2 regions of the Paenibacillus sp. VMFN-D1 genome follow, and region 2 is predicted to be linked to the other one. Evidence: riboswitches for the same ligand, from Rfam matches in the RefSeq annotation. Region 2 holds a riboswitch; the other holds the start of a gene.

Region 1 (14,998 bases), on a different contig from region 2:
ATGGGAGGTGGCGGACAGTGATCACCTTTGATCAAGTGAAGAAAATTTATGCATCGGGCGAGAACGAGGTCCAGGCGCTGAAGGGCGTCACCCTTCAAATCGATGAGCGCGAGTTTGTCTCCATTATGGGACCGTCTGGTTCAGGAAAATCGACCATGATGAACGTGATTGGCTGTCTGGATAAACCGACTTCCGGCAAGTACATGCTGGACGGCATCGACATCGGCTCGGCATCGGCCAAGCAGCTGTCGGAGGTGCGCAACCGCAAGATCGGTTTTGTCTTTCAAAACTTTAACCTGCTCAAGCGAACCTCTGCCATTGAAAACGTCGAGCTTCCGATGCTGTATGCGGGCAAAAACAAAAAGGAGCGGCGGGAGAAGGCCGAGTACTGCCTTGAGCTGGTCGGCCTGAAAACCCGGATGCATCACAAGCCGAATGAGCTCTCCGGTGGACAGCAGCAGCGGGTCGCTATTGCCCGCGCCTTGAGCAACGACCCCGCCATTATTTTGGCGGACGAGCCGACGGGCAACCTGGATACGGCATCATCCGAGGAAATCATGGGCATATTCCGGAGACTGAACGAAAAGGGGCATACGATCGTCATCGTCACCCATGAACCGGACATCGCCGCCTATACGAAACGGGTCATTTGGTTTCGCGATGGCCTGATCGAGACGGACCGGCTGAATCTGGAGCGTGAGAGGGTATGAATGTGGGGGAACTGCTGCGCATTTCAATCCGAAGCTTACGGTCCAACATGCTGCGCTCCTTCCTGACGATGCTTGGAATCATCATCGGCGTGGCGACCGTCATTGCCATGATTTCCATCGGTCAGGGAACGAGCAAGCAGGTGACGAGCCAAATTCAGAGCCTGGGTTCCAATCTGATCACGGTTACCGCAGGCTCGGGGTCGTCAACCGGCACAGCGGCAGGAGGCAGCCAAGGCGGAAGCCCGGGCACGCTGAACATTTCAGACGCTGACCCGATCTCCAAAATCGATACCGTGAAGTACGTCGCGCCGGTCTCGCAGGTGAGCGCGCAGCTGCTGAACGGATCGAACACGGCCTCCGCCACGATCATCGGCTCGACGCCGGGCTATGCCGACATCAAATCGTGGGAGACGGACATCGGACGTTTCTTTACGGAGGATGAAGTCAATGACCGGGCAAAGGTCGTGGTCCTTGGCGCAACGACGGCGGAAACGCTATTTGGTGAAGCGGGCTTCGATGCGGTCGGCAGCATGATCAAAATCAACAACATCCCGTTTCGGGTCATCGGTGTGCTCAAAGCCAAGGGTTCTTCGGGAACGGTTGACCAGGACGACACCGTCATCGCGCCGATCACGACGATTCAGTCCCGGTTTCAGACCGGGAGCTCCCGGAGCAGTGTCCGGCAAATTTTGGTCGAAGCCAAATCTACCGACGTGATCAACAGCACCATGGCGCTGATCCAGTATACGATGCGCCAAAGCCATAAACTTGGCGGGGCCGACGATGATTTCAGGGTTCAAAGCCAGGAGGATGTCATGTCCTCCGCCGAAAGTGTCACCAAAACGCTGACCCTCTTTCTAGGCGGCGTGGCGGCGATATCCCTGCTCGTCGGCGGAATCGGCATCATGAACATCATGCTGGTGTCCGTTACCGAACGGACGCGGGAGATCGGTATCCGGAAGGCGATCGGGGCCAAGGAAGGGACGATTCTATCGCAGTTTCTATTTGAATCGGTCACCTTGGCTATTCTGGGCGGTGTGATCGGCGTCATCCTTGGCTTCGGCGGCTCCAAGTTCGTCGGCAAGCTGATGGAAGTGACCACCGCGGTGTCCATGAACTCCGTGCTGCTTGCCGTCGGGTTCTCGGCCTGCATCGGTATCGTATTCGGTGTATTCCCGGCAAGACAGGCCGCGAAGCTGGATCCGATCGAGGCGCTGCGGTATGAATAGGCCGCCGTTTGTGACGAACGGATTGATGTGAATCGGATACCAACCGACTCAAGAACATTACATCTTGGGTAGAAAAAAGGGCATTTCACCGAATGATGTTCGGCGGAATGCCCTCTTGCCATTTATGAAGCCGTTACCTGGCGTATTTGTGATGCCGATACGCGGCTTTTTAAGTGTCCCTTGGAAAACCTGACCATACCGATGGCTGGTTTATCCCAGCTGTTTTTCCGCCGCATCCACCGTGTGCTTCAGCAGCATGGCGATGGTTACCGGTCCGACGCCCGCAGGGACGGGTGTAATGGCGCTCGCTTTTTCCAGACATGCCTCATAATCAACGTCCCCGACATTGCCTTCATTGTAGCCTGCGTCCAGAATGACGGCTCCGTCCTGAATCCAGTCTCCCTGAATGAATTTCGGTTTGCCTACTGCGGCAACAACGATCTCTGCCTGGGACACGATATCACCAAGGCCTTTCGTTCTCGAATGGCAGATCGTGACCGTGGCATTGCGGTTCAGCAGCATCAGCGAGACGGGCTTGCCGAGAATCGGGCTGCGGCCGACAACAACAGCGTGCTTGCCTTCTACAGGAATCCGGTAGTAGTCCAGGATGGTGATGATGGCCGCCGGGGTGCAGGAAGGATAGGCGGCAAAGCCGAAAGCATTCTGCGCAAATCCCAGCGTGGTGACGCCGTCGACGTCTTTTTCAATGGCGATCGCGTCGAATGCGGCTCTTTCATCAATCTGATGGGGAACCGGATGCTGCAGCAGAATTCCGTGAACGTTCGGGTCGGCGTTAAGCTTCTGAATTTCACGGATAAGCTCCTCGGTCGTCGTCCCCGCATCCAGTGTGATTTTTAACGATTCCATCCCGAGCCGTCTGCAGGCATTGCCTTTCATGCGCACGTATGTCGCCGATGCCGGGTCGTCGCCTACCAAAATTGTCGCCAGGCAGGGGGTAATCCCTTGCTCGGACAGCCGTTTCACCCTGCTAACCAAGCCGTCCTTAATGTCCTGCGCCACGCGCGCTCCGTCCAAAATCAGCGTTTGTTCTGTCATTGTCTGCATCTCCTTTAAATCATGGTAAGGTCCAGAAAAACATAAAGAGGCAAGGGGAAATTCCCCTTACCTCTGCCCAGGCGTACGGCTGTTTATATCCATGTGCTCCCTCATGGTTCATCCCATGTTTCCGCCAGTCGCACACAGTCCATCTATGTAGAATGATACCTTATTGTGCTTACGGGCACAATGGGGAGTTTTGAGAATGATGCTTATGTGCCGCCGTTTCTTTTAAACACGATGTAATCCATTTTTGTCTCAACCAGCACCATCAGCTGCTGCGCCATATAAGACGCCGTGTATTTAAAATCAACCTCTGCCCAGTGCATAATGACCCCCACCGTGGCCGACATCCGGTAGCTCAGCATGATTTCGTAGTCGATCGGCGGCTCGGTCGGTTCCATTTCGATATGCATGTCCTTTCGCATCGACTCCCTGAGCCTGTCGTACATGTCCATCGCCAGCTTTCCGCGTTCGACTCGCGATAAGGCCAGGAACACATCTTTATGCTGTTCGATATGTTCAAACAAGCGCAGCCCCGAGGGGTAGGTCATCGAGGCTTCAATTCGCTCCAGGCCCTCATACGGCTTGACGAGCAGTTCGGCGATGCCCTGCAGAAACTCGTCGTGGATTTCCTTGAGCAGGTCTTCTTTGCTGACGAAATGCTTATAAAAGGTGCCCCGGTTATAGTCTGCACGGGCTGCGATGTCCATAATAGTCACCGAATCGAAGCCTTTATCGAGAATTAAGGAAACGAGAGCGGATTTGAGCGCCTGCCGGGTTCTTCTGGCTCTGCGGTCAAGAACGTGTTCATCTGTCAAATGCATCTGCCTCCAGCTTGTCGTTTCTCCTATTATAACGTAAGTTGGGATGCCGCCAAAACGCAGAAAATCGTCAACAAAAAGAAGGTAAATGTTCAAGATTATCATGGTTCGGTGACATACGGCGGCAATCTGTTGGATAGATGACATTATTTCGAAATATGATTATTGTGTAAACAATTAATAAGGGTGTAACCTATACATGTAGCAGACATGAGCTATAAAGCCTATAAATCATTTTATAAACTTTGTTGAAAAGGAAGCGATTCAGTCATGAGTCAAACACAAACGAAAACTGCAGTCATTACCGGCGCGGCCGGAGGAATCGGGAAAGAGCTGGCACGGCGTTTGGCCGAGCGCAAGCTGAACCTCGTCCTGGTCGATCTGAAGGAAGATGCGGTCAAGAGCGTCGTCGAGGAGCTTGGCCTGAACGATACCAATTCACTGGCGATCGCTGCCGACGTATCCAAAGAGCAGGACGTGCAGAACTATGTGAACCGTGCTGTTGAAAAATTCGGCACCATCGATTACTTTGCGAACAATGCAGGGATTGAGGGCCCTACTGGGCTAATCGAAGAGCAATCCGTGGAAGCGCTTGATCTGGTATATAACGTCAACGTCCGCGGGGTGTTCCTGGGGCTGCATTACGTTATTCCAGTTATGAAAAAGCAGAATTCCGGCGCAATATTGAATACGTCTTCGCTTGCAGGCCTGATGGGCGCGCCAGGAGTGGCCCCATACATTATGTCCAAGCATGCCGTGATCGGCTTGACGCGCGTTGCTGCCAACGAGCTGGCTTCGCTGGGCATCCGGGTTAATGCGGTTCTGCCTGGAACGATCAACACCCGGATGATGCGGCAGATTGAGGCGAACTCCGGCAATGCAGAAGCGTACAAAGCCGCCAATGAAGCGGCCACACCGATGGGCCGTTACGGCGAGCCGCAGGAAGTAGCGGCGGTAATGAACTTCCTCCTCTCCGATGAAGCTTCTTTCGTTACAGGTTCCCTGTACACGGTAGACGGCGGGATGGTCGGTCAGTAATCACGACAACCGGATTCGGCCAAAAAAAGAGGAACAAATGTTCCAGGAATTTATTGACAACCGAGAGAAATAGCGCTATAGTGGGTTCAACATAGTGATTGGAAGCGGGAGAAGCACCCTGCAGGAAAGGCGTCATGCCTTACTTGCGGGGTGCTTTTTTTGTCCATTTATTATGAATTTTGATGATTTGGGGGAGAGATGAAGATGTCGTATGTAAAAGTTTTATGGAAAAACAGCTTGTTGACGGTTTTATGCTGTACGGTCGCGTTGTTCATGCTGGGTCCGGCCAAGGCGGACGCCGCATCGGACAGTGCTTGGGACGCCGCTTTGCAGAGTATAGGCGTGCTTCATGACAGCTATAAGGCGCTGGAAGAGGCCAATAAGCTGAAGAAGCAGCAGATTCAAGTGCTCCGGAAACAGAATGATGACCGGTTAAAGTCTGTCAATGCGAAGGTGCAGGGGATCGACAAAGCCAAGATCGACAAGCTGAAATCCGAAGCCGATCAGGCTCAGAAGAAATATCAGCCGCTGCTCAATGAATATACAGACCTTGGGAAGAAGGCGGCGGATGCGAGAAAACGCAAAGACCAGAAGGCCGCGCTTCAGTACGATCTGAAGCGCAACCAGATCAAGGCCTCGGCCAGTGCGGCCCGTGCGGAAATCAAGAGCCGTAAGGATGCGCTCGCTGCCGCCAAGAAGGAAGCCTCGGCCAAAGCCAAGGCGGTGAAGGATACGTTGGCGCAAGTCCAAACGTTAAAGAAGCAGGTAACTGCCGAGAATAAGAAGATTACGGCAGCGAACAGCACCCGAAGCGCGTCGGACAAACGGTATAAAGCGGCAGTCAAGCTCGGGAACGCGATCACAGCAACAGCTGAGCTGACCGTGATGTATAAGGAGCTTGGTAAAATCAGTGCTTCCCTCAATCAAATTTACCAATGGGAGAAGCAGATCGATTCCGTCATCCGGACAGCGGAAACGAAACTCCCTAAGTCTTGAAGGACAAGCGTGATATTTCCTAGTAAAGTACGTTTTGCCAAGGGGGATTACTCCTTTTTCTCCGGTTCGGTTGCTGCGGCCGGCTGCCATAGGATAACATGCCGGGTTTTGCTCCATTTTTCATAGAACAGTTGCGGCTCCTTCTTGAATACGCAGATGACGACATGAATAAAAAAGACGGTATTCATGGCGAACACAATGAGTCCCAGGATCATGCGAAGGATCGGCGGAACGGTGTCAAGGGAGCCGGCCAGAACCCGATTGGCTCCAAAAAACAGCCAGTAGAGCATTCCATATCGAACCACAAGCGATTTAAGGGAGATTCGCTCCCCTTCATCGGCCAAACGGATGCGGACAAGCCATTTGCCGGGAGTCAGACCTCCAGTCAGCCAAGGTATCAGCATGAAATACAGTCCGGTCGCAACCCAGAAGGAAGCCGGTATATGCAGGATATGCAGAATACCAAGCAGGATTGCCCAGACGATACCGTCCGCCATAAAGGCAATTCCCCGCCGCGTATAGGTCACCCGTTTGGTTGCCCGGTCGATATTGGCATCCAAATGCTCAATGCGGGGAAGAAGGCCGGATAACCATTCGGCTGCCAAGAATCCAAGCAAACCGCCGAGCGTGTTAGTGATCAGGTCATCGACGTCAAATACCCGGTACGGGTGATCGTAGAACCCGAATATTCCGGTGAGCTGGGTCGTCTCAAACAGCAGCGACAGCAAAAACGACAGCAGAATGGAAAGTTTCCATCCCGTCCGGAAATAATAACGGAGGATCATACCGAACGGAACGGTAAGAAACACGTTGAACACCACTTGAAGGAAGGCGCGTTCCGTAAGCAGCCGCAGGTACGTCGAGGGCTGCGATGACACGACGGACGTTTCTTTCAGGATGTCGTGAATGAAATTCAGCGGCACCAGCTGAAGCGCCCCTCCGGCCATGGCCGGATTGTGCCGGGAAGACGGCAGCGGAAGGATGACCAGAAACAGTGCATTGAGCAGGTACAGCAGGAACAGGTACAGCACAAACGCCCTGATTTTATGGATATAACCGTGTCTGCGGTATTGGACGACCATGAAGGGAATGGTAAAAAATAGTGCCGCAAAGGGAAAAGACAGAAATGCATATGAGATTGGAAATACATACGAATGAAACACGACTAAACTGCACCGCCTTAATTTCTTTATGGTTTCTTTCGGCCTTGCCATCGGCTGAATGTACATCATAGCATAAGTATGATCGGTTTCTGGTTAAATTTTGTTTAAAAATCATAAAGAATCGTGAAGCAAATGCAGAAAATTCGGCTAAATTTCTATCAGGATGCTTAAGCAAAATGTTATACTTGAACTTATGGTTTTTGTTCTAATACAACAAGATTCAGCAGGAGGATATTTGATGTCACAACCAGATGGGGTTTCATTGCAGAAAAAATTAAAACCAAGGCATATCAGTTTGATGGCCATGGGCGGAGTCATCGGCACCGGCATCTTCAAAGGCAGTGCCGAAACGATCGGTCTCGCCGGACCGGGCGTCATTATCTCTTACGTCTTCGCCGGGATGCTGCTGCTCGTCGTCATGGGAGCAATGGCGGAAATGGCTACGGTTTACCCGGGTAAAAACATGAAGGACTTCGTCCGTGAGGCCTTTGGCGAGAGAGTGTCCTTTATTATGGGGTGGATGTACTGCTTCCTATGGCTTTCCGTGTGCGTCATTGAGATTATAGCGGCCGGCAGCTTTTTGCAGTATTGGTTTCCCGGGGTACCGTTATGGTTGCTTAGTCTAGCCAGCGCGGCCTTCATTATTCTGATTAATCTGATGAGCGTGGGAAGCTTCGGCGAGTTCGAATTTTGGCTGGCGGGGATCAAAATCGCCATGATTATTGTCTTTATCGTTTTAGGGACATGCTTGATCTTCGGGATCATTCCGAGCGGCAACACGCCGTATCTGCATAACTACTCGGCGGCCGGAGGATTTCTGCCCAACGGATGGACGTCCATCTTTTCTGCTTTGCTGGTGGTCATGTTTTCCTACGGGGGCTCGGAACTAATCGGTTTGACATTGACGGAAACGGAAAACAGCGAAAAGGTGCTGCCCAAAGTGGTACGCAATTTTATTTTGCGGATCATATTATTTTTCACGCTGCCGATCCTCGTGATATGCGGGCTGATTCCCTGGAACCAGCTCGGCCCCGAGTCGAGTCCGTTTGTCCAGGTACTGACCGCGACCGGCTTGTCCGGGGCGGCGGATCTCATGAATTTTATTCTGGTTACAGCAGTGCTGTCCGCAGCCAACTCGGGAATTTACGGAGCTTCACGCATGCTCCACTCCATGGCTGCAGCCGGCGAAGCATCGCCGGCTCTTGCCCGCACGAACCGGAGGGGTATCCCGGTAAATACGCTGTTATTGTGTGCTGTGATTCTGATATTGGGATCCATGCTGGGCATGTTTGCGCAGGATCAGTTGTTCCGCGTGTTAATGGCTGTTCCGGGATTTTGCGTCCTGCTGGTCTGGATCTGCATCTCCCTGGCACAAATCAAGCTGCGGAAGTCGTATCCGGTGGAGCCATCCTTTAAGGTTTGGGGGTACCCGTATGTTACTTCTGCCGTCGTGGCCTGCTTGGCGGTAATCGCGGCCATGTTTTTATTCGATGCGCAGAACCGGCTTAGTATCGGCGTATGCATTGCCGTACTTATCGTGCTGGTTATCTGGTCCATGATCCGGTTTTCCAGGACTGGAGGACGAAGCAAGTAAGCGAAACAAAGCGAAAGAAAGCGAATGATGTGCTTATGAAGCGGTTTGGATTGTCTTGTATGATCCATCCCATTTGAAATTTTTATCAAGACTATCGAATTTATTGAAACCTGAAGCTGCCTCCGTCCGTCTAAGATGGTAATGGAGGTGCAGCATGAAGAATACGATTAAAATCAGTTCGATTCTGCTGGCGCTGGCTATAGCTGTTGCGGTAACCGCATGCAGTGACAAACAGGAAACGGCGCCGGGTACGCCAGACCGCGTGGATGAGCAGAACAATCCGTCAACCCAGCCCGGGAATGCTGAACAGGTACCGTCCGTGAAGGAAGGAACCGGAACGTATACCGGCCAGGCTGATCCGCATACGGTGGAAATTGTGGTTGACGGCAAGCCTACTGCTTTTCAGCTGGGTGACGGGCTGGATCAAGCGGTAGCCGATTTACAGGAGCAGGACCAAGTGCAATTCAAATACGAAGAAAAGGCTATTGAAGGCGAGGATACATTAAAGCAGCTCGTACTGACCGAAATTAAAAAATCGGACAGCGTGCAAGGAGCAGGCGAAAGCGGCGAAGACGGCACATCCGGCAAGGATTCATCTTCCAGTGCTTCGGCCGGCGGTCAATCTGATTCAGGAGACTCTAAATCATCCGCAAGCAGCGACAGTGTCAGTAAGCGCCCTGCCGAGGGCAAGCTGGAAGTCACCTTGGAAGGCAACGACGAAGTGCGGCCCGCCAAGCTTGTTCAGGCTGAAGGGTACTCGCTGTATATTCCCGAACAGTTTTCATTTGATGCGGGCAAGCATCTGCTGTATATGAATGTTGATCACGAGTACTCGGTCCGTATTGAGAAGCTGCCTGCAGATTTCAATTTGGACCAGCTGGAGTCGCAGGGTAAGGAAGAGCTCAAGCCGCATGGCGAAATCAAGAAGCTTGGGGCGGCAGACCTTACCGGTCCGATGAAGGATGCGCTTATTTTTTTGACGGCATTCGATTCCTCGGGAACCCATGAATATATCGTGAAGGAGCTTGACGGCAGTGGATTTGTTTTTCATGTCACACAGCCGCAGAGGGAAGCTTCCGAAGGTTTTGGACCGCTCGCGTTTGCAGCGCTGAATTCGATCGAAAACGAATAGCTTCAAGCTGAAATTACCGTTATCTGCACAGGGAATTTGCATGAATAAGAAGAGAAAAACCGCCATCTGGCGGTTTTTTTCGCTTACGGTTTATTGTTGCCGGCAGAACGCCGGGAACCGGCTGACCCAGGCCACGCAGTGCGAATAACAAGCTCTGCGATGAGAAGCAGCAAAGGAATCGTAATAAACACGCTGATCCGGTAGCTGACCGAGTAAGGACTTCCGGCAAGCGTGCGGATCGTCCACGTGAGGACGTGGACAACCAGGTTTGTAAAGCAGAATGCATAGCTGCGAGCCATCCACTTCCGGTGGCTGGCCATTTGCTTTTTCCGGATCTGAATTACAGCGATCACCGTGAATGCCGGCCATAGCATCGTTAACAGGTTAAACGCAATGCTGACCGACCTTCCTCCCGTGGCGACCGGTGCCATATAACCTGAGGTGAGGCCAACCAGCATGACACAGATGACATATAAATATCCGTTGAACCGGTGGAATTTTACGTGTCTGACCCGGATCCGTGCTGCGAAGTTGACGGCTCCGCAGATCATGGCCAAGCAGGCCAATATGGCATGAATCCTCATGACGATCAGCCACAGTTTAGGGTTCAGGGGGTGGTTCAGGTCCGTTTTGAAGCCGAGAAATGCCGAGGCCTGGGGATCCTGAATGATCTGTACATAGGCGACGTATAAAATAAAGGTGATCACAACGATTAGCATCAGGGCATAATAGCGCTTGCTTTTTGACATGGCAAAATACTCCGCTCCATTTGGAGATAATGTTCGAACCGCGGCAGCACCGTGGTGGCCGAACTTCGTTCGGAAATTTATGCTATAGGAAAACGGCTTTGCTTGCAACGCATGTTTGGTGTCGTTTTTGTGACGAAATGGATTTTATTAGAAAAATAATATTTGACAGATGAGTACAGAATTAAGTAAGCTAAGAATCAATCCAATCAAACCTACGAAAGGGATGCCTAAACATGAGTAAAAGCGGTAGACCCCGTGAGTTCAAAGACACAGCCGTCATCGATGCCGCTGTGGAGGTGTTTTGGTCACAGGGATACGGGTCCTGCTCAACAGACGATTTATGCAAGGAAACCGGTCTCGGCAGAGGAAGCTTGTACAATGCCTTTGGCAGCAAGCATGAGCTGTACGAACAGGCGCTGATCCGGTACCATCAGGTGGGGATCGAGACCCAATTGGACATTCTGCGCAAAGACGCTCCGGTGAAGGAGCGGCTGCGGGAGCTGCTGGAATGGGAAATCCGGGAGGGCTCGACAGCCAAGGACCGTGGATGTTTGCTTATTAACGCGTCGGTAGAGCGGGGAAAGTCTGACCCGACTGTTGAGCGGATCTTCAAACAGCATGTGGCGCTGCTGGAGCAGGCTCTCGAGGAAACGATTCGCGAAGGGCAGTCCGTCGGCGAAATTTCTCGTGAACGGGATACATCGGAGCTGACGGCTCTGTTCCTCAGCTGCTGTTATGGCCTGCGTGTGATTTATCCGGGGACCATGAACCGTGCATTGGCCCAGCAGATTATTGACGGCACGCTTGCGGCCATTTTTTAGCAGAATCCCTGGGAGTCAGAGATATATTTAATCTATCATCTAGTCTATCTAAATCATTGTTTTCTGTTGTGTTCGTATTCGAGCTGCCGCTTTGCGCTGTACGATGTTCATGCGATGGACGCGGCTGTGCTTTTTGAATAATTTTGTACTAGTGGTTACAAAAGTGAGGCGTAAAATGAGCCGCAAAGTTATAACCATTGAAAAATGGAGGTGAGGCACAAGTAAAGACGGGAGCAAGGTGGAGATATAGAGAACACACAGAGGAAATACAGTGAGGATAAAGATGAGATTCCGAGGAGCTTTCGAGTAGATTCCTAAGAGTTGTAGAGGAGATGCAGAGATAAATATAAAGAAAATACAGAGGAGGATTCCCAGGTGAAATGCCTGTGTCTAATTTTGTACTGAATGTTACAAAATAATAAATAAAGGAGCTGTTTACATTGCCGCTTGCGATTTATGTACTGGGATTGATGATTTTTTCCATGACGACTTCCGAATTTATGGTGGCGGGGATCATGCCGTCCCTATCAGAGGAGTTTGGCGTATCTGTCGCCGCCATCGGATATCTGATATCCGCTTATGCTGCGGGGATGATTATCGGCGGGCCTCTGTTGACAGTCGGATTGTTAAAAGTGCCGCGCAAAAAAGCCTTTCTGGCATTGTCCGCCGTGTTTCTGATTGGGCAGACGCTGGGAGCGCTCGCGCCGAACTATGAACTTATGATGGCTGCCCGGATTATTACCGGGGTTGCCTCGTCGGCTTGCTTTGGTGTGTCTATCGCGATTGCGCTCACTTTGGTTCGTCCGGAAGCAAGCGGCCGTGCCGCCTCCATTGTCCTTGGCGGATTGATGGTCGCAACCGCCGTCGGGCTCCCCGCCGCCATGCTGTTTGACCAGTATCTCGGCTGGCGGGCGAGCTTCTGGGCTGTCGTCTTCCTTGTGCTGATTTCGGGAATAATGGGTCTCCTGCTGATCCCGAAATCACCCAAGGAAGAGGCTGAATCGATCAGTCTCCGCGGCGAATTCGCTGCATTCAAGAACCGGCATTTATGGGCGGCCTTTGCAACCAGCATGCTGATCATCGGGGCGACGTTTGCGGCATTCAGTTACTTTTCACCGATCCTTACCGATGTAGCGGGCTTCAACGCATCCATGGTGCCGCTTCTGCTCGGGGTTTACGGGGTGGCAACGGTCATCGGCAACACCATCACCGGCAGACTGGCCGACCGGTACATGATGCCGATTATGACCATCGGCCTAGTCGTGCTTACGGGCGCGCTGATCATGTTCGGCCTATTTGCCGCACACCCGGTCGTTGCGGTTATCGCCGTCATCGTGATCGGCCTGGTCGGGGTCTCCATGAATCCTCCCATGGTGACCCGAGTGGCCAGAGCTTCGAACGGTGGCTCGCTCGTCAATACGTTCCACGTCTCGGTCGTCAATTTCGGCATTGTCGTCGGTTCGACCATTGGCGGGCTCACGATCGATCATGGCTACGGCCTGGCATCACCGTTGTGGGTTGGTGCCGTTCTGGCTGTGCTTGGCCTGCTGTCGCTGGTTCCATATTTGAAAAAGACCCCGGCTCCAGCTGGTACCGCAGCGGTTCCGGAAAAAACCTGTGCGTAAGCGTGAAGAACTGGTCCGGTTACGTTGTCTGAGCCTGCAGGTTCTTGCTTCCATCGTTCCTAACGGCTTCAGCCATTTCCATTTATGTCATGAACGGCTACAATAAAGGTAGATCGAGCAACCGTGATCGTATCTAATTTCATATCCAAAGGAGAACCCGTAATTCATGGCAACGATTCGAGAGCTTCTGACGGAAGCGGATCTGCAGGAGGCCGAGCGCAGGAAGCTTCCCATACGCGTGTTTAAAGATGACCATTTGATCGATTCAGATACGCGGATCATCCGGTTCACCGACTCCACGGTGATTACCCAGTCCGGTGTGAGTGATGTTACTTACCACTCGCGTAAAGAATGCCAATTTTATGAGATCCGCAAATAGATTTGATTACATTGCCCGATAAACGCTTAGGCAGAGCCACCGGTGCTCTGCTCAGGCGTTTGTTTTTTTTGGCATCAACCATCCATAGACCGAAATATATATAGCCATGCCGGAATTGATATTATCTTTCGTCTTCAAGCCGCTATAAGATAAAAGTACCGGTCCGGGTTTACAGGCAGGTTACAGGACCTGCGGAAATTTATGAATATGGGGAGAGATCTAGAAATGGAACAATCACACTTGAATATTGGAATCATCCTTGGCAGCACTAGGGAAGGGCGGGTCAGCCCGCAGGTCGGAACATGGCTCAAGGAGCTGGCCGACGGGCGTGGAGATGCGGAGTACCACCTGATCGATTTGGCGGATTATCCGCTGCCGTTCCTCGGACATCCCGGCGGAGAGGACGCCATCCAAAACTGGGCTGCGGTCATCGGTCGCATGGACGGATTCGTGTTCGTCACCGCGGAGTATAATCACAGCATTTCCGGTGTATTGAAAAATGCGATCGACCTGCTTCGGGATGAGTGGGGGAATAAAGCGGCAGGCATCGTAAGCTACGGGTCCACTGGAGGCGCCCGGGCGGCCGAGCATCTGCGCGGCATTCTTGGGGAGCTGAACGTGGCGGACGTCCGCATTCACCCTACGCTGTCGCTCTTTACCGATTTTGAAAGCTTTAGAACCTTCAAGCCGGCCGAGCTGCATCATAAAAATGTCAACGGCATGCTGGATCAAGTGATTGCCTGGTCCACGGCTCTAAAGACGATTCGGGCATAAATTCGATTGGATATGTTGAAAAACGCACAGAGGAAGCTATTAGACGCTGCCTGAGTGCGTTTTTTTGCTGTATCCTCGAGGGTTAAAGGAATTCGCCGAGCTCAGGTGGTCATGGAGTATTGGGTGCCGAGAACATGGAGATCGACTTGCTGCAGACGGTTTACAGCTGATTCTGGGGAATTACGAACAGCCAAGCTGGACTTACGGCGACTTCCTGACCAACTCGATAAAATCGCCGAGTGCCCGGGAGATCCATTTCTTCGGATGGGTCATCAGCTGCAGGCTGAGCCGCAGATCGGGATGGTTGAAGGGAAGGGGGGCGAGCAGCCCTCTGCGGATTTCATCGTCTGCCGCCATGCGGGGCAAGAGGGAGATTCCAGATCCCGCCATGACACATCGTTTGATCGCTTCGGGGTTTCCCAGTTCCAAGCCAAGCCGGCATGGGATTCCATACTGCTTCAGAAGCTTCTCCAGCATCACCCGGTAATTACAGGTTTCTTCCGGCAGAATCCACTCGGCATCGTACAGATCTTGAAGACGGATAATCTCTCGATCTGCTAATGGATGTCCTGGCCCTGCAATGAGAACGAGCGGTTCCTCGCGGACCGTCTGCCAGTGAAGCGCCGGATCCTCCGGTTCGTTATCGAGAATCAGGCCGATGTCCAAATCTCCCTCTTTGACTCTCTGGACGAGAAGGTCCTCCCGGTCCGTCCATAATCGGATGGACAATCCTTCGTACTGCTTGCGCAGCTGCTGAATCAGCGGGGGGAGAAAGTAAGCGGCGAGGGAATCCATCGTTCCGACGGAGATCGTGCCGCCTCCCTCGGTCCGAAGCTTCTCCTTCGATTCATCGAACAAATCAAGCATTTGTACCGTAAGTTTAAGCAGCTCTTCCCCGGAGGAGGTCA
Region 2 (14,998 bases):
GCGTCCGAGGGTAGCGGATCCTACCGGAACAGTGATTGGGCCGCCCAAATCCACTGCTTCCATACCACGAACGAGTCCATCAGTGGAGGACATGGCAATGCAGCGCACCATGTTATCGCCCAGATGGTTTGAAGCTTCCAGAGTCAAGTCAATCTGGCGTCCGCCAGCGACTGTGCCCTCAACTTTAATTGCATTGTAGATTTCCGGTAGTTGACCTCTTTCGAATTCGATGTCGACAACCGCACCCATAATGCTGACAACGCGTCCTTTGTTCATCTTTTTTGTTCCCTCCTACAAGTCTGCTGTATTCGCAAACCTAAATCGTAAGCCATGCGGCTTAACGGTATGCTCCGTGCAAGGTTCTATTATGAAATATAGATCATGTCTATCGCAGGTAACCGAAGCCGACAGACCGATTAAGGATGAGTTTGCTGCTGAAAACCAGGCGGGGCTTCTCCATACGCGGACAAGCACCCCCGGGTTATGAAAACTGTTATTCGAAAATAAGACACCGTCTAAAAATCTTATACCTGAGCGTTCGCACCAGATACGATTTCCGTAATTTCCTGCGTGATCGCCGCCTGACGCGCACGGTTGTAAGACAACGTCAATTCGTTGATCAGCTTGGTCGCATTCTTCGTCGCCGCGCCCATCGCCGTCATCTTGGCACCCAGCTCACTGGCTTTGGCGTCCAGCAGTGCGCTGAAGATCAAGGTTTCGGCATATTTAGGAAGCAGCGCTTCCAGAACGGCTTCCGGGGATGGCTCGTATTCGTAGCTGGCCACCGGAGAAGCTGCGGATTCCATGCTGTCCATCGGCAGGAGCAGATTGGCTTCCGGAATTTGCGTCAACGCGTTCACAAAGCGGTTGTAGATGACGTACAGTTCATCGATTTTGCCTTCCTCAAACTCGCGGACCGCTGCGGAAGCGATCGACTTGATGTCAGCAAACGATGGCGTGTCGGACAAGTCCGTAACCTCTTTCACAATCGGAAGCTCTCTGCGGCGCATGTAGTCGCGGCCTTTCCGTCCAATCACGAACAATTCGTATTCATCATTGGACTTATGGCGTTCCTTAATCATCGTCGAGACAAGCTTCAACACGTTGGCGTTCGAACCGCCCGCAAGACCGCGGTCGGAGGTGATGACCAGGTATCCGGTTTTCTTCACGGGACGTTTCTCAAACATCGGATGCTTGATGCCTTTGGTACCGGACGCGATGCTGGAGACCACTTCCTTCAGCTTCTCGGAGTATGGACGGGAATGCTGCGCCATCTCCTGGGCTCTTCTCAGCTTGGAGGCAGCGACCATTTCCATCGCCTTCGTGATCTGCTTCGTGCCTTGAATACTTTTGATCTGACGTTTAATTTCGCGTAATCCTCTTGCCATGTTTTCACCACCTCAAAACTTTAGCAGAGCTAAAGTTACTTCGAAAGCATTTGCATAGCTTTGACGTAGTCAAAGCTAACTTCGTAAGCGAAACTGAACTTTAGCAAAGCTAAAGTTACTTCGAAAGCATTTGCATAGCTTTGACGTAGTCAAAGCTAACTTCGATGCGCATATCTAAAAAGATGAACCCGAGCCTTGCGGCCCGGTTCACGTCCAGGCTTACGCCATCACAGCAAAGCCTCTTTTAAATTTATCAATAGCCGCTTTCAGAGCCGTTTCGTTGTCGGCAACCAGATCTTTGGTATCGCGGATGGATGCCATGATCTCAGGATGGTTGCTTTCAAGGAACGCCAGGAATTCGCTCTCGAAACGACGGATGTCGCCGACAGGAATGTCGTCCAGGTGTCCTCTGACTGCCGTGTACAAGCTGGCTACCTGCTGCTCAACGCTGAGCGGCTGGTTAACCCCCTGCTTGAGGATTTCCATCAGTCTCGCACCACGGTTCAAACGGGCCAGCGTGGATTTGTCAAGGTCGGAACCGAATTGGGAGAACGCTTGAAGCTCGCGGTACTGGGCCAAATCCAGCTTCAAACCGCCGGCGACTTTTTTCATCGCCTTGAGCTGCGCGGAGCTACCTACCCGGGATACGGAAATACCTACGTTGATCGCCGGACGCTGTCCAGCATAGAACAGTTCGGACTCAAGGAAGATCTGTCCGTCCGTGATCGAAATAACGTTGGTTGGGATATATGCGGATACGTCGGACGCCTGTGTTTCAATGAAAGGCAGAGCGGTTAATGAACCACCGCCGAGTTCATCGGACAGCTTCGCCGCGCGTTCCAGCAAACGGGAATGCAGATAGAATACGTCACCAGGATAAGCTTCGCGGCCTGGAGGACGTCTGAGGAGCAGGGACAATTCGCGGTATGCCGCTGCCTGCTTCGACAAGTCATCATAGATGATCAAGGCATGCTCGCCTTTGTACATGAAGTACTCACCCATTGCACAGCCCGCATAAGGAGCGATGTACAAGAGCGGAGAAGGCTCGGAAGCCGATGCGGTAACGACGATCGTGTAGTCCAGAGCGCCGTGACGGCGAAGGTTTTCCACGACGTGCGCAACCGTCGATTGCTTTTGGCCGATGGCGACATAGATACATTTCACGCCATTGCCTTTTTGGTTAATGATCGTATCGATCGCGATTTGGGTTTTACCCGTTTGACGGTCACCGATAATCAGCTCGCGCTGTCCGCGGCCGATTGGCACGAGAGCGTCAATCGCTTTGATACCGGTTTGCATTGGCTCATGTACCGATTTACGGTCGATAACGCCTGGCGCGCTGCTCTCAACCGGACGATAAGCAGAAGCTTCGATCGGTCCTTTGCCGTCCACTGGCTGACCAAGCGGGTTGACAACGCGTCCGAGCAGGGCTTCCCCAACAGGAACCTGCATGATGCGTCCGGTACGTTTTACTTGGTCGCCTTCTTTGATTTCCGTGTAAGGTCCGAGGATAACGACACCTACGTTGCTTTCTTCCAAGTTCAGCGCAAGGCCTACGACACCGTTGGCGAACTCGACGAGCTCACCGGCCATAACATTGTCGATCCCGTGAATACGGGCGATACCGTCACTTACTTGAATAACGGTGCCGACTTCGGCCACTTCGATGTCAGATTTATATTGTTCAATTTGACTTTTAATCAGCGTACTGATTTCTTCAGGTCTGATACTCAAGTGTCTTCACCCCTATCTACTGTGCTAGTCTGTTAAAAGACTTTTCAAGCCGTTCCAGCTTCCCTGCCAAACTGCCGTCGTACAGCATATCGCCGATGACGACTTTTACACCGCCGAGCAGATTTTTATCAATCACGTTGGTTACGCGAATTTTCTTCTTAGCCAATGCTCCAAACTCCGCGGCAACCGTTTCGATTTCCTGGTCGCTCAGCGGATAGGTGGAGTACACCGTGGCGTCCGCAAGTCCAAGGCTTTCGCCTTCGATCCGGACGTAGCTGTCCAGCAGGTCGGCGAACAGATCCGCTCTGCCCCGCTCGATCAGCATATCAACGGTGTTCATGACCGGCTGGGATACTTTGTCTTGAAGGGCCTTCTTCAGCACATCCAGTTTCACCGATACGGCAATGTTGGGCGTGGAGATAAAACGGCGGATCTCGTCATCCTGGGTAATGGCCCCAACGACGGCCTTGAGCTCCTGCTCCACTTCCAGCGTTTTCTGCTGCTGCGCAGCCACTTCAAACAGCGCCTTCGCATAACGCTTGGCTGCTATTGTCTCCCGGCTCATGGTCTGCCCCCTACCTCTTTAAGGTACTGGTCCACGAGCTCTTCCTGAGCTTTGTCGCTGCTGACTTCCTTCTCAAGCAGCTTGGATGCGATCTTCACGGATACGGCGCCCAGCTCGCTGCGCAGCTCCTGAACCGCCTTGTTCTTTTCGCTTGCGATATCGCGGACAGCGTCCTCTTTAATACGGGCAGCTTCCACTTTGGCTTGTTCCATAATCTGGTCAGCCTGTTTGCTGCTCGTTTGTCTGGATTGCTCGATAATGTCGTAAGCCTCTTTGCGCGCATTTTCCAGAGCTTTTTTCTGTTCTTCTACGTAAGCAATGGCTTGTTCGCGGGTTTGTGCCGCTTCGTTCATTTGACTCGTCACAAGCTCACGGCGCTTCTCCATGATGGAGAACAACGGACCGAAAGCATATTTGCTCAGGAGCCAATACAGAATCACAAACGCAATCAATGCCACAATGAAAGACGAAGGGATAATATTCAATCTAGTCACTCCTTTCCGGTGCACGTTCAATCTTGTTCATCAGACAATCAGATAAGGAAGGATCCAAGAACCTCCCTTATCTGACGGCTAAAAAGAAGGCGCGGATGGCCGTGGCCTTCCCCGCCAAACCTTACTGCTTAAATTAAGCTCCTGCGTAGAACAAGAACGCGAGTACGACACCGATGATTGGAAGGGCTTCGACCAGACCTACACCGATAAACATTGTCGTTTGAAGCGTAGATTTCGCTTCTGGCTGACGAGCGATACCTTCAACCGTTTTACTTACGATCAGACCGTTACCAATACCTGCGCCAAGTGCGCCCAAACCTACTGCAATCGCAGCTGCAAGAAATGCCCAAACTCCCATTGATAAAATCCTCCTTAGAGATGTGTATTTGTTATTATTTATGTTTAGTTAAGAGTGAAGAAAGAAAACTCCAAGCTTAACTTTGAAGCTAGTGTTCGTGTTCGTCGTGACTTTCTATCATTTGTGAGATATAAACCATCGTCAGGATCGTAAAGACGAATGCCTGGATAGCGCCGACGAAAATACTGAAGCCCTGCCAAACGATGAGACCGAGTGCGGAAGCGATGTATCCGCCTACGCCGAGTGCGGTCAGTTTCAACAGAACCGAGATCAGCACTTCACCCGCGAAAATATTACCGAATAGACGCATGCCCTGCGTCAGCAGCTTCGCAAACTGCTCGATAACGTTGATCGGGAAGAAGAACCAGTAAGGTTGGAAATAGTGCTTGAAATAACTCTTTGTATTTCTGGTCATTCCCAGGAAGTGCGAAAGGAAGAATACGATAAACGCGAGCCCCATGGTAACCGAGGCATCAGCCGTAGGTGATTTCCACCAAGCCAGCTCGACTTCTTCTACATCCGGATGTTTCGCAAATTCTTCGGTGACAGATACGATTTCTTTGCCAAAGATATGCGCATGTTCCGGATCGTGGACTCCTGTAACGATACCAAAAGGAAGACCCAATAGGTTGCCGACGAAGATAAACATAATAAACGTCAATCCAAGGGACAGAAAGTGCTTCCCCTTCTTCCAATCCATCGTGCTGGAAATCAGGTTCTGGACAAATTCCACCGTCCATTCCATGAAATTCTGCAATTTCCCCGGGTTTTCGACTGACAAGTTACGGGTTGCCAGCTTCGCGATCACAAACACGATTACGGAGGTTACGATGAGCATCAGGATTGTGGAAAGGTCGAATTTTATGCCGCCCAATTCAATAATCGGTGATGTATGCATGTTTTTCTCACCCCTTTCTCAGTTGAAGGTCTACTCCTGTTTACGAGACAATCGAATCCCTATGAATAAGAGAAGAAACTGTGCCAATACCAGTGTTGCCGCTACGGCATACAGGTTAAACGTCTCCGGCCTTTGATAGGCCACAACGACGGCCAGCACACTGAGGGCTGCACGGGTCAGAAAACCCATATTTACTCTCTTGCCGCCCCCGCCTTCGACTGAATCCAACACTTTTTGCACTTTATAGCCCAAATAAAAGCTATTGGCAAGGCTGACACTGGAGCCAAGCACCATACCCAGCGCTATACTCCGGTATTGCGGGAAGACAGCAGCACCCAAGAAGCAAAGAGCCAGGAAATAAAGTGTCGCTCTAGTCAATACCCTGCGGTATTTCCATAGTTCACTCATCACTTTCCCCCATGACTGCCTTGGTGATCATAAAAACGCTTACGCCGCCAATCGCCAGACCCAGCAAAACTCCGAATGCAATCCAGAGTCCGGGTCCTCCCCAAATCTTGTCCAGCCAGGAGCCGAGATAAAAGCCCCCTAAAGTACACGCGGCCAGATCGATTCCGATGGCGCTTACAAGGCCCGCATACTTCAGAGGGCTTGCAGCAGCATTTTTATTGGATTTTTGCGGCTTATCAGGTTGATTCATCTCTGTCCACCCTCTAATCCCAGTTCATTTTACTGAATGACCCGAGAGTTTGTCAATTGAACAAATCCGTGTCGAAACTGGCTGGAAATGTGACTTAAATCACTGCAAAAAGCCCGCAAATCCGTGTCAACCGTACAGTTTAACTGTATGCTGTACCCTTTGCCCTCAGAATATGGCTTAACTTTCCTTTGTGAACATTCTGTGAAATTGTTCCGGACGTTCATTTTTGATGCCAAAATGATGCAAAATCGCGTCGACAATCCGCTGGGATGCCTTGCCATCTCCGTAAGGATTCGCGGCGCCGCTCATCGCATTATAGGCCTCCTGATCGGTCAGCAAATGCTTCGTCCGTCCGTACACTTGTTCCTCATCCGTTCCGACCAGCTCGAGCGTTCCCGCCTCGATCCCTTCCGGTCGCTCGGTCGTGTCACGGAGCACCAGCACCGGCACACCGAAGGATGGAGCTTCTTCCTGAAGACCGCCGGAGTCCGTCAAGATGAGATGCGTATGCGGATAAAAATTGTGCAAGTCTACAACATCCAAAGGTTCAATCAGCTTAATTCTTGGATGATTGCCCAAAATTTGATGTGCCGGTTCTTTGACCGCCGGGCTTGGATGGACCGGATACACGATGGCGATATCGTCGAATTCGTCAGCGATCCGCTTCACGGCACGGAAGATGTTCAGATGAGGCTCGCCCTGCGATTCGCGCCGATGCGCCGTCATCAGGATCAGCCGCTTGCCCTGCGCCCAGTCGAGCACCGGATGGTGATAATCCGACTTGACGGTGTACTGGAATACGTCGGTAACGGTATTGCCGGTCACGTAAATGTGGGACTCGTTCTTGTTCTCCTTCTTCAGGTTGCCTGCAGACCAGTCCGTCGGGGCAAAATGAAGATCGGCAAGCACGCCGGTCAGTTGGCGGTTCATCTCCTCCGGATAAGGGGAGAGCTTGTTCCACGTTCTCAGGCCCGCTTCGACATGTCCTACCTGGATCTTCTGCAGGAAGGCCGCATAGCTGGCCAGGAAGGTCGTCAGCGTGTCTCCGTGCACCAGAACGATATCAGGCTTGGCCTCTTTCAAAACCGGCTCCAGGCCCTGCAGAACGCGGATAGTCACCTCGTTCAGCGTCTGATTCTCTTTCATGACGTCCAGATCGAAATCCGGCGTAATCTTGAACACCTCGAGCACCTGATCCAGCATCTGACGATGCTGGGCCGTTACGCAGACGACGGATTCGATATGCTCGGGATGCTTCTGCAGTTCTAAGATGAGCGGAGCCATCTTGATGGCTTCCGGGCGCACCCCGAAGATCGTCATCACTTTAATTTTTGACATATGGTTTCCCTCTCCTTACTTGGTTCCGTACAGCCGGTCTCCGGCGTCTCCCAGTCCCGGAATGATATAACCGTGATCGTCCAGCTTCTCGTCCAGGGCAGCTACATAAATGTCCACGTCAGGATGGGCTTCCTGTACGGCTTTGACTCCTTCCGGCGCGGCGATCAGGTTCATCATCTTGATCTGGGTGCACCCCCGCTTCTTCAGGACGTCGATCGCGGCAATAGCCGATCCGCCGGTCGCCAGCATCGGATCGATGACGATCAGCTCGCGCTCGGTCACGTCCGTCGGCAGCTTCGTGTAATACTCGACAGGCTGCAGCGTTTCCGGATCGCGGAACAGGCCGACATGTCCCACCTTGGCGGCGGGAATCAGCTTCAGCATGCCGTCGAGCATGCCGAGCCCGGCGCGCAGGATCGGAATCAGGCCGAGCATGCGGCCCGCCAGAACCTTGCCGTCCATCTCAGCGACGGGTGTCTGCACCTTGACCGACTCGAGCGGAACCTCGCGTGTAATTTCGTAAGCCATTAAGGAAGCAACCTCATCGACCAGTTCGCGAAAATCTTTCGTGTTCGTCCGCACATCGCGGATAAATGTCAGTTTGTGTTGAATCAAAGGGTGATCACAAATCACCAGTTTTCCCATGTTAGTCCCTCCGGTTAAATCGTAAGTCTAAGTGCTGTCATTGCCGGTTAGTTAGATGCCCATTCGCATACGATACATGCAAGTACACAAATCTTATTTATTATATCATTCCTGGAAATGATTTTGCACCCAAGAAAGATATGTTTATTCTGGCCCAAAGATCAGCCGGCTTAAACGTTAACCGAAAGACCGCGCAAGGGAACCGGCATGTTGTAAACACCCCGTAAAGACCCGCCAATCTGACATCTGCCCTTCGCATCTACCAGTCTTAAATCTAGCAGCTCCCTCTGAACTACTATATAAAAGCCACTCTAAGAGTGTGAAGGCACACATCCGCTGTGACGACAGAAAGGTTTATTGACCTATACGGCTTTTGAGAGCGAAAAGAAAAACGTTTTATCGGCATTCATTCTCAGAAAACAGACCGCGTTTAGCGGGAGTTTCTTTTGCGAGATCAGGATGGTTAGCCTCGAAACCTCGGAATATCTCTATTTTTCTTATCTCTAAAAAAAGGGACCGGAGAACATTCCCCAGTCCCTTATATTCTCACAGACCTATACTTCTCAAGATCGGTGTCCTATTAGTAGTTCAGTTCAGGATACAGCGGATATTGATCCGTCAGTTCCTTCACCATCGCCGCTGCTTTGGACAGCACGGCTTCGTCCTTAGGCGCCTTCAGCGTCATAGCGATGATCTTGCCGATTGTCACCATAGCCGCTTCATCCATGCCGCGGGAAGTCGCAGCCGGCGTACCGATCCGGATTCCGCTCGTGACGAACGGGCTGGTCGGATCGAACGGAATGGCGTTTTTGTTGACGGTGATACCGACGGAGTCCAGCACCTTCTCGGCGTCTTTCCCTGTAATGTTTACGCTGCGGGTATCCACCAGCATCAGGTGGTTATCCGTGCCGCCGGATACGATGTTCAGGCCTTCGCTGATCAGCGTCTCAGCCAATACTTTGGCGTTCTTCACCACGTTTTCGGCATACGTTTTGAACGATGGGTCCAGCGCTTCGCCCAAGGCTACGGCTTTGGACGCGATAACGTGCATCAGCGGACCGCCCTGCGTGCCCGGGAACACGGCCTTGTCGATGGCCGCAGCCCATGGCTGCTTGCACAGAATCATGCCGCCACGCGGTCCGCGGAGCGTTTTGTGCGTTGTCGTCGTAACAAAATGGGCGTGAGGCACCGGGTTCGGATGAAGCCCGGCCGCAACTAGGCCCGCGATATGAGCCATGTCGACCATGAACAGCGCGCCTACGTCATTGGCGATCGAAGCGAGAGCTTCGAAATCAATCGTACGCGGATAGGCGCTCGCACCGGCGACGATCAGGCGCGGACGATGCTTGAACGCAAGCTTGCGGACTTCGTCATAATCGATGAGGAACGTATCTTCCTGGACCCCGTAAGCGACGAAGTTGTACAGCAGACCGGATGCGTTCACCGGGCTTCCGTGCGTCAGGTGTCCGCCATGGGCAAGGTTCATCCCGAGTACGGTGTCCCCTGGTTTTAGCGCTGCCAGGTATACGGCCATGTTGGCCTGAGCGCCGGAGTGCGGCTGCACGTTGGCATGCTCGGCTCCAAACAGTTCTTTCGCACGGTCACGGGCGATATCCTCAACGATATCGACGCGCTCGCAGCCGCCGTAGTACCGCTTGCCCGGATATCCTTCGGCGTATTTGTTCGTGAGGACGGAGCCCATGGCTTCCATAACCGCTTCACTGACAATATTCTCCGATGCGATCAGCTCGATGTTTGCACGCTGACGCTTCAGTTCCAAATTCATGGCCTCGAGTACAGCCGGGTCCTTCTTACGCAATTGATCCATGTTAATAGTTCCTCCCTTATTGGAATTCAAAATAAAATGTTCACTTTAATCATCCGCTCATGTTAATCGCAAAGATCTGAACTGCCGCCGTCACGGTCGGCTCTTCCGGCTTCTTCATCCAGACGGTACACCGCCCGTTCGCCGCCGATCAGCTTGGGCCGCGTGTAGGCCGCATTCACGCGCGCATGCCCCACATACCGCAGGGTCGGGCGGAAAGGTACCGCCACACGCCGCAGATGCATGCCGATCATCGTCTCGCCGATGTCGATGCCCGCGTGAGCCTCGATCGCTTCGGCCAGACAAGGCTCCTTCATGGAACGGTAAGCAGCGGCAGCCATAGAGCCGCCCGCTTTCGGAACAGGAACGGCGGCGACCTCGGTTAAACGAAGGCGCTCCAGTACGGAACGCTCCATCACCAGCGCCCGGTTCAAATGCTCACAGCACTGAAACACCGTGTCGAAGCCGAACTTGGCCCGGACCTCGCCGATCGCCTGCAGCAGCTCCTCAGCAACCCCGAGTGCCCCGGAAGTGCCGATGCGTTTCCCGGCCACCTCACTGGTGCTCGTTCCGACAACCAGTACCTTACCAGGGCCAAGCCCCGCGGCTTCCACCAGCTCATGAAGAATTTGGGATACCTGTTCTCCCAGCGAAACTTCCAATGGACTGCCACCTGACATGCTTTCCATGAGAAAACCTCCCTAATTGTGCAGATACCGCTCTTCAATCGCTTTAATCTTGTTCACGCGCCCGACATGACGCTCGCCGCCGCTGAACTCCGTGCCCAGCCACGCCTTGACGATTTCCTGGGCCAGACCTGGACCGATGACGCGTTCGCCCATCGCCAGCACGTTGGAGTCGTTGTGCTCCCTTGTGGCAATCGCCGAGAACACATCGTGGACCAAGGCGCACCGGATGCCCGGAACCTTGTTCGCCGCAATGCTCATGCCGATGCCTGTTCCACAGATCAGGATTCCCCGGTCGGCCTCGCCTTTGGTAACCAGATCGCACACAGGGAGAGCATAGTCGGGATAGTCCACGGAATCCGTGCATCCGCATCCCACATCCGCAACTTGATGCCCCATTCCTTCGATCACGGCAATGATGTCTTCTTTCAAACGTATACCCGCATGATCTGTTCCAACAGCAATTTTCATCTTTCGAAAAACCTCCTAAAATTTCGCGCAATACAGAGAAACGAATCTAGCGCTCCCCGGTATTCCCGTGACTTCTTGTACCATTATAACTCATTTGCAGCCACTAGACGAAAAAAAGAGCAGTCCGCGGATCATTCCGCAGAATTGCTCTTTTGCCCAGGCGACCGGCCGTATATTCCGGTGCTCCATCGTGGTTGGATCCACATTGTCGCCAGTTACACCGGAACCGATGTTTTTCACCTTCATCATAAAGCATGACGCGATGAAAATCAATCTGCAAATTTACTCCATTTTTTCAGGCCTAGGCTCCTGCCCAAGTGCCAATTTAAGCTTGTTTCTTAAAATGTACGGAACGCCTCCAGCTTATCCAGCAGCCGCTCGATAGCGGCGCGGATTTCTGCGGCGGTAACATCGTAATCATCGCGGGACCCGCCGAACGGGTCCGAAATATCAAAGCTCGGGATCCGCTGCTGGATCTCGATCAGCCGCTCCCGTTCCTCGTCCTCCAGCTGCTGTCCGAGCGCCCGCTTCATTTCCCAGGTGGCGTACAGGCTGTCGAGCTCCTGCAGGTCCTTGATCACGTTCTCGTCATCTTCGGTGTATTCCTTCAGGGTATAAATTTTGTCAGCCGCGAGCGGAAAGCTCCGGATCACATGCTGCTTATGCCCCTGGGTCAGTGTCAAAATCAAATCCGCCCAATCCACCGTGTCGGCCCTGAGCGGCTTGGCGGTCAAATGCTCATCGATCTCGTGGTCCCGCAGCACCGCTTCCGCATGACGCGAGATGGGTGTCCCTTCAAGGGCGGCCACACCGGCCGAACGGACTTCGAGCGGAACGCTGCGCTCCTTGGCCAGCTTGCGAAGCAGAGCTTCGGCCATCGGGCTGCGGCACGTGTTACCCGTACAGACAAACAAAATATGCTTCACGTCTCTAGCACCTCCCGAAGTGTCTTTGCCGATATTGTATCAGAAGATAAAGGCGAGGCCAAATGCCAGCAAAATCGCGCCGCCAAGGGCCTCCCCGTATTCGCCGAGATTCCGGCTTACCCTCCTGCCGAGCAGGAGTCCAAGCACGGCCATCGCGCCCCCGCAGATCCCGAAAGCCAGCACGGTCAGAATCCGGTTGCTCTCAAACATCCCCAGGGATACGCCTACCGAAAAGGAGTCAATGCTGACGCTGAGCGAAAACAGCAGCATCCCCAGCAAAGAGCGGTGATCCACCATTCGCGTTTCGCTTGTTTTGAAGGCATTCAGGACCATGTGCCCGCCCAGCAGCACAAGCAGCCCGCCGGCAACCAGGGCGGCTACTTGTCCAAGCAGCGAACTGACGTAATATCCCATAAACATTCCCAGCAGCGGCATCAACACATGGAAAAGGCCGATCAGCAGACTGATCTTGAGAATATGCAGCAGCCGGATTCCTTTCATGCCGATTCCTACGCCCAGAGAGAATGCATCCAGTCCTAATGCGACGGCCATTATCATGATTGTCATCAGCTGCCCTAAACCGGCAGAAGTCTCCAACATCCCTATTCCCCCATGTCCGTTAGGTTCTTGTACAACCATATGCGGACAAGAGGTAAATGATGTCTCTTAAAAGGTGCGGCGAGAGGTCACAAGCGCACAACCCGCTGGCCGGCGGCCTTGCGGAGCCGGTTCATAATGGCAGCGCCCAGACCCTCTTCCGGGCAGGCTTCCGACAAAATAAACGTCACGCCTTCTTCATCCATGCGGCGAAGAGCGGCGTACAGCCGGTGGGCGGCCGCTTCCAGTCCGGCAAGACTGCCGAGGGACTGCACGCAATCCGCGGCGTAACGGCCGATATGCTCCTCGAAAGCCATCACGCCGGTTCTCTCCCCGCGTCCCGCCGCGGCCTTCAGCTGCTCATCGATCCAGCCGGATACCTGCTCCGGCGTGCCGCCCTGCACAATGGTGAGCGCACCCTTGGGAGCGTAGTGCGTATATTTCATGCCGGGCGATTTCGGTGCGACGATCTCCTCTTCATCCGGAGAGCGTTCGATTCCCGGATCGGTCGTCACCGCCGTCCCGGAGGCGGCGGCAAGCTGCTCGCTAGTAATGCCGCCGGGCCGGAGAACGGTGACGCCGCCGTCTTCCTGGACCTGCACGACGGTGGATTCAAGGCCGACCCCGGTCGGCCCTCCGTCCAGAATACCGTCGATCAGCCCGCTCAAATCTTCCTCGACATGGCCCGCGAGCGTCGGGCTCGGCCGTCCCGAGCGGTTGGCGCTCGGCGCCGCCACCGGACAGCCGGATTCACCGATCAGCTTCAGCGCGATCGGATGGTCCGGCATCCGGATGCCGACTGTCGCCAGCCCCGCCGTTACGCGCGGGGACAGCACGCCCGGCCGAAGCGGCAGCACCAGCGTCAGCGGGCCGGGCCAAAAAGCCGCCATCAGCCGCCGCGCCGTATCGCTGACCTCCGTCACGAGCCCGTCCAATTGGCTTGCATCCGCAATGTGGACGATGAGCGGATTGTCGGACGGACGGCCCTTGGCCTTGAAAATCGCCTCGACAGCCTCCGTATTCCGGGCATCCGCCCCAAGGCCGTAGACGGTTTCGGTCGGAAAAGCAACGGTACCGCCATCCCGTAGAATGGCGGCTGCCCGGCCGATCGACTGCTCTGCACGGGACACCGCTTCCCTCTCCGCTTCTGCGGCAGCGGTGCTGCGTCCCATCAATACGGTCACATCCCATACCGGTGTGGCATGGCTCTTATTTGCATCATGGGTGGAAGGAGCGCTTCCTCCATCCTGCCCTTGGTTCAAACCTTTCATCGCTGTTCATTCCTGTCATCGAAATTGGTATGTTTTATTATAGCACATCTGCAAAATCCCCATGACGCACGCCCCTGGACAGGATGACTGTTAGTTCCTAAGCGAACAGCCCCGTCAGCCAGGACCACAGCCCAGAGAGCATGTCTACCAGGAAGAAGCGAACTTCCGGCTGGGAAGCATCGGCAGCTGCTTTCCCGGAAGCTTGAGCGGATGCCGTATCCGTCACCTTGGCCGACGCCGTGGTCACGGCGCCCTTAGTGTCACCCTTGGCATCCGCGGGTTGAGCCTTGGCATCGGCAGGCTGAGCCGCAGCATCTCCACTGGCCGCATCGATGAAGCAGAGCGGAGGGAACAGCACGCACCACCAATTTTGACCGTTGCCTGCCCCCAGTGTGATCCGGAGTGCTTCATAGTTCCCGGCTGGATACACTGTACCGCCGTACAGTTTGGTCGGAAACGGCACGATGCCCAGTTCAACATGGTAATCGTAATGAATGCCTCTCTTCTCCAGCTCACGGCCCACCAGATCGTTCAGTTCCGGCAAATGCTCCCGGATTGTCGTTCTCGCCTGATCCAGGCTTTGCGGGTCCTCAAGCTCCTGTACCCAGCCGTTCATCTCCGCTACTACGGCATCGCGAATCTCGCGTTTGACCAGCTGGTCATCCGGATTATCGGAATTGGCCAGGATGCGCAGGCGGATGGATTCCTGCGGAATCGGCCCGCCGGCCACGGCCGCGTCGGTCTTTTGGCTCTCCCACATCATGGCGATCATAAACAAAATACAAAAAATAATGGCGGTATCCTTCACTAAGTCGCGCAGCCAGTCTTGCCCTCTATATTTCCCCTGCTTCATCGTCTTTTCCATTTTCCCCGGGCCCCTCTCTATCAGAACAATTCTATGATAGTTCTTAGTATGTCCGGGAATGGTAGAGTCTAAACCTAGCAATCTATATATAGATTGAATTAAAGAAATCCAACCTTGGCACGGGTATTCCCCTTGGAAACAAGGAATGAAAAGAAAAACTAGAATTCATCTTATCTAGTATTTCTATAAGCTTTGAACCCGCAAAAAAGACCGCCTTCCCAAGTCCGAGAACTTGTCGAAAACGGTCGTTTCTTGTAAAACACCAGCTTCACATGCCGG

Evidence for each region. Region 2 has a riboswitch for ZMP and ZTP ahead of rpiB (ribose 5-phosphate isomerase B). Riboswitches for the same ligand answer to the same signal wherever they lie in the genome.
Region 1: another riboswitch for ZMP and ZTP. It lies ahead of C7820_RS11515 (bifunctional 5,10-methylenetetrahydrofolate dehydrogenase/5,10-methenyltetrahydrofolate cyclohydrolase); the one in region 2 lies ahead of rpiB (ribose 5-phosphate isomerase B).

The regions. Positions count from the first base shown of each region.
Region 1 is NZ_QRDU01000001.1:2,501,247-2,516,244, reverse strand. Features, by position in the region: gene C7820_RS11530 (permuted SH3 domain-containing protein) at 1-21, shown strand, start outside; gene C7820_RS11525 (ABC transporter ATP-binding protein) at 18-710, shown strand; gene C7820_RS11520 (ABC transporter permease) at 707-1,939, shown strand; gene C7820_RS11515 (bifunctional 5,10-methylenetetrahydrofolate dehydrogenase/5,10-methenyltetrahydrofolate cyclohydrolase) at 2,150-2,995, opposite strand; ZMP/ZTP riboswitch at 3,063-3,146, opposite strand; gene C7820_RS11510 (TetR/AcrR family transcriptional regulator) at 3,208-3,816, opposite strand; gene C7820_RS11505 (SDR family NAD(P)-dependent oxidoreductase) at 4,090-4,857, shown strand; gene C7820_RS11500 (hypothetical protein) at 5,062-5,853, shown strand; gene C7820_RS11495 (VanZ family protein) at 5,901-7,016, opposite strand; gene C7820_RS11490 (amino acid permease) at 7,255-8,610, shown strand; gene C7820_RS11485 (hypothetical protein) at 8,765-9,742, shown strand; gene C7820_RS11480 (DUF2306 domain-containing protein) at 9,826-10,491, opposite strand; gene C7820_RS11475 (TetR/AcrR family transcriptional regulator) at 10,725-11,312, shown strand; gene C7820_RS11470 (MFS transporter) at 11,753-12,937, shown strand; gene C7820_RS11465 (hypothetical protein) at 13,104-13,316, shown strand; gene C7820_RS11460 (NADPH-dependent FMN reductase) at 13,542-14,090, shown strand; gene C7820_RS11455 (LysR family transcriptional regulator) at 14,292-14,998, opposite strand, start outside.
Region 2 is NZ_QRDU01000004.1:445,093-460,090, reverse strand. Features, by position in the region: gene atpD (F0F1 ATP synthase subunit beta) at 1-276, opposite strand, end outside; gene atpG (ATP synthase F1 subunit gamma) at 525-1,388, opposite strand; gene atpA (F0F1 ATP synthase subunit alpha) at 1,608-3,122, opposite strand; gene C7820_RS25930 (F0F1 ATP synthase subunit delta) at 3,139-3,687, opposite strand; gene atpF (F0F1 ATP synthase subunit B) at 3,684-4,172, opposite strand; gene atpE (F0F1 ATP synthase subunit C) at 4,315-4,539, opposite strand; gene atpB (F0F1 ATP synthase subunit A) at 4,628-5,437, opposite strand; gene C7820_RS25910 (ATP synthase subunit I) at 5,468-5,845, opposite strand; gene C7820_RS25905 (AtpZ/AtpI family protein) at 5,838-6,095, opposite strand; gene wecB (non-hydrolyzing UDP-N-acetylglucosamine 2-epimerase) at 6,273-7,433, opposite strand; gene upp (uracil phosphoribosyltransferase) at 7,449-8,078, opposite strand; gene glyA (serine hydroxymethyltransferase) at 8,659-9,906, opposite strand; gene C7820_RS25885 (TIGR01440 family protein) at 9,969-10,583, opposite strand; gene rpiB (ribose 5-phosphate isomerase B) at 10,605-11,060, opposite strand; ZMP/ZTP riboswitch at 11,208-11,289, opposite strand; gene C7820_RS25870 (low molecular weight protein arginine phosphatase) at 11,399-11,986, opposite strand; gene C7820_RS25865 (manganese efflux pump MntP) at 12,026-12,586, opposite strand; gene C7820_RS25860 (L-threonylcarbamoyladenylate synthase) at 12,673-13,755, opposite strand; gene spoIIR (stage II sporulation protein R) at 13,952-14,674, opposite strand; gene C7820_RS25850 (FtsW/RodA/SpoVE family cell cycle protein) at 14,988-14,998, opposite strand, start outside.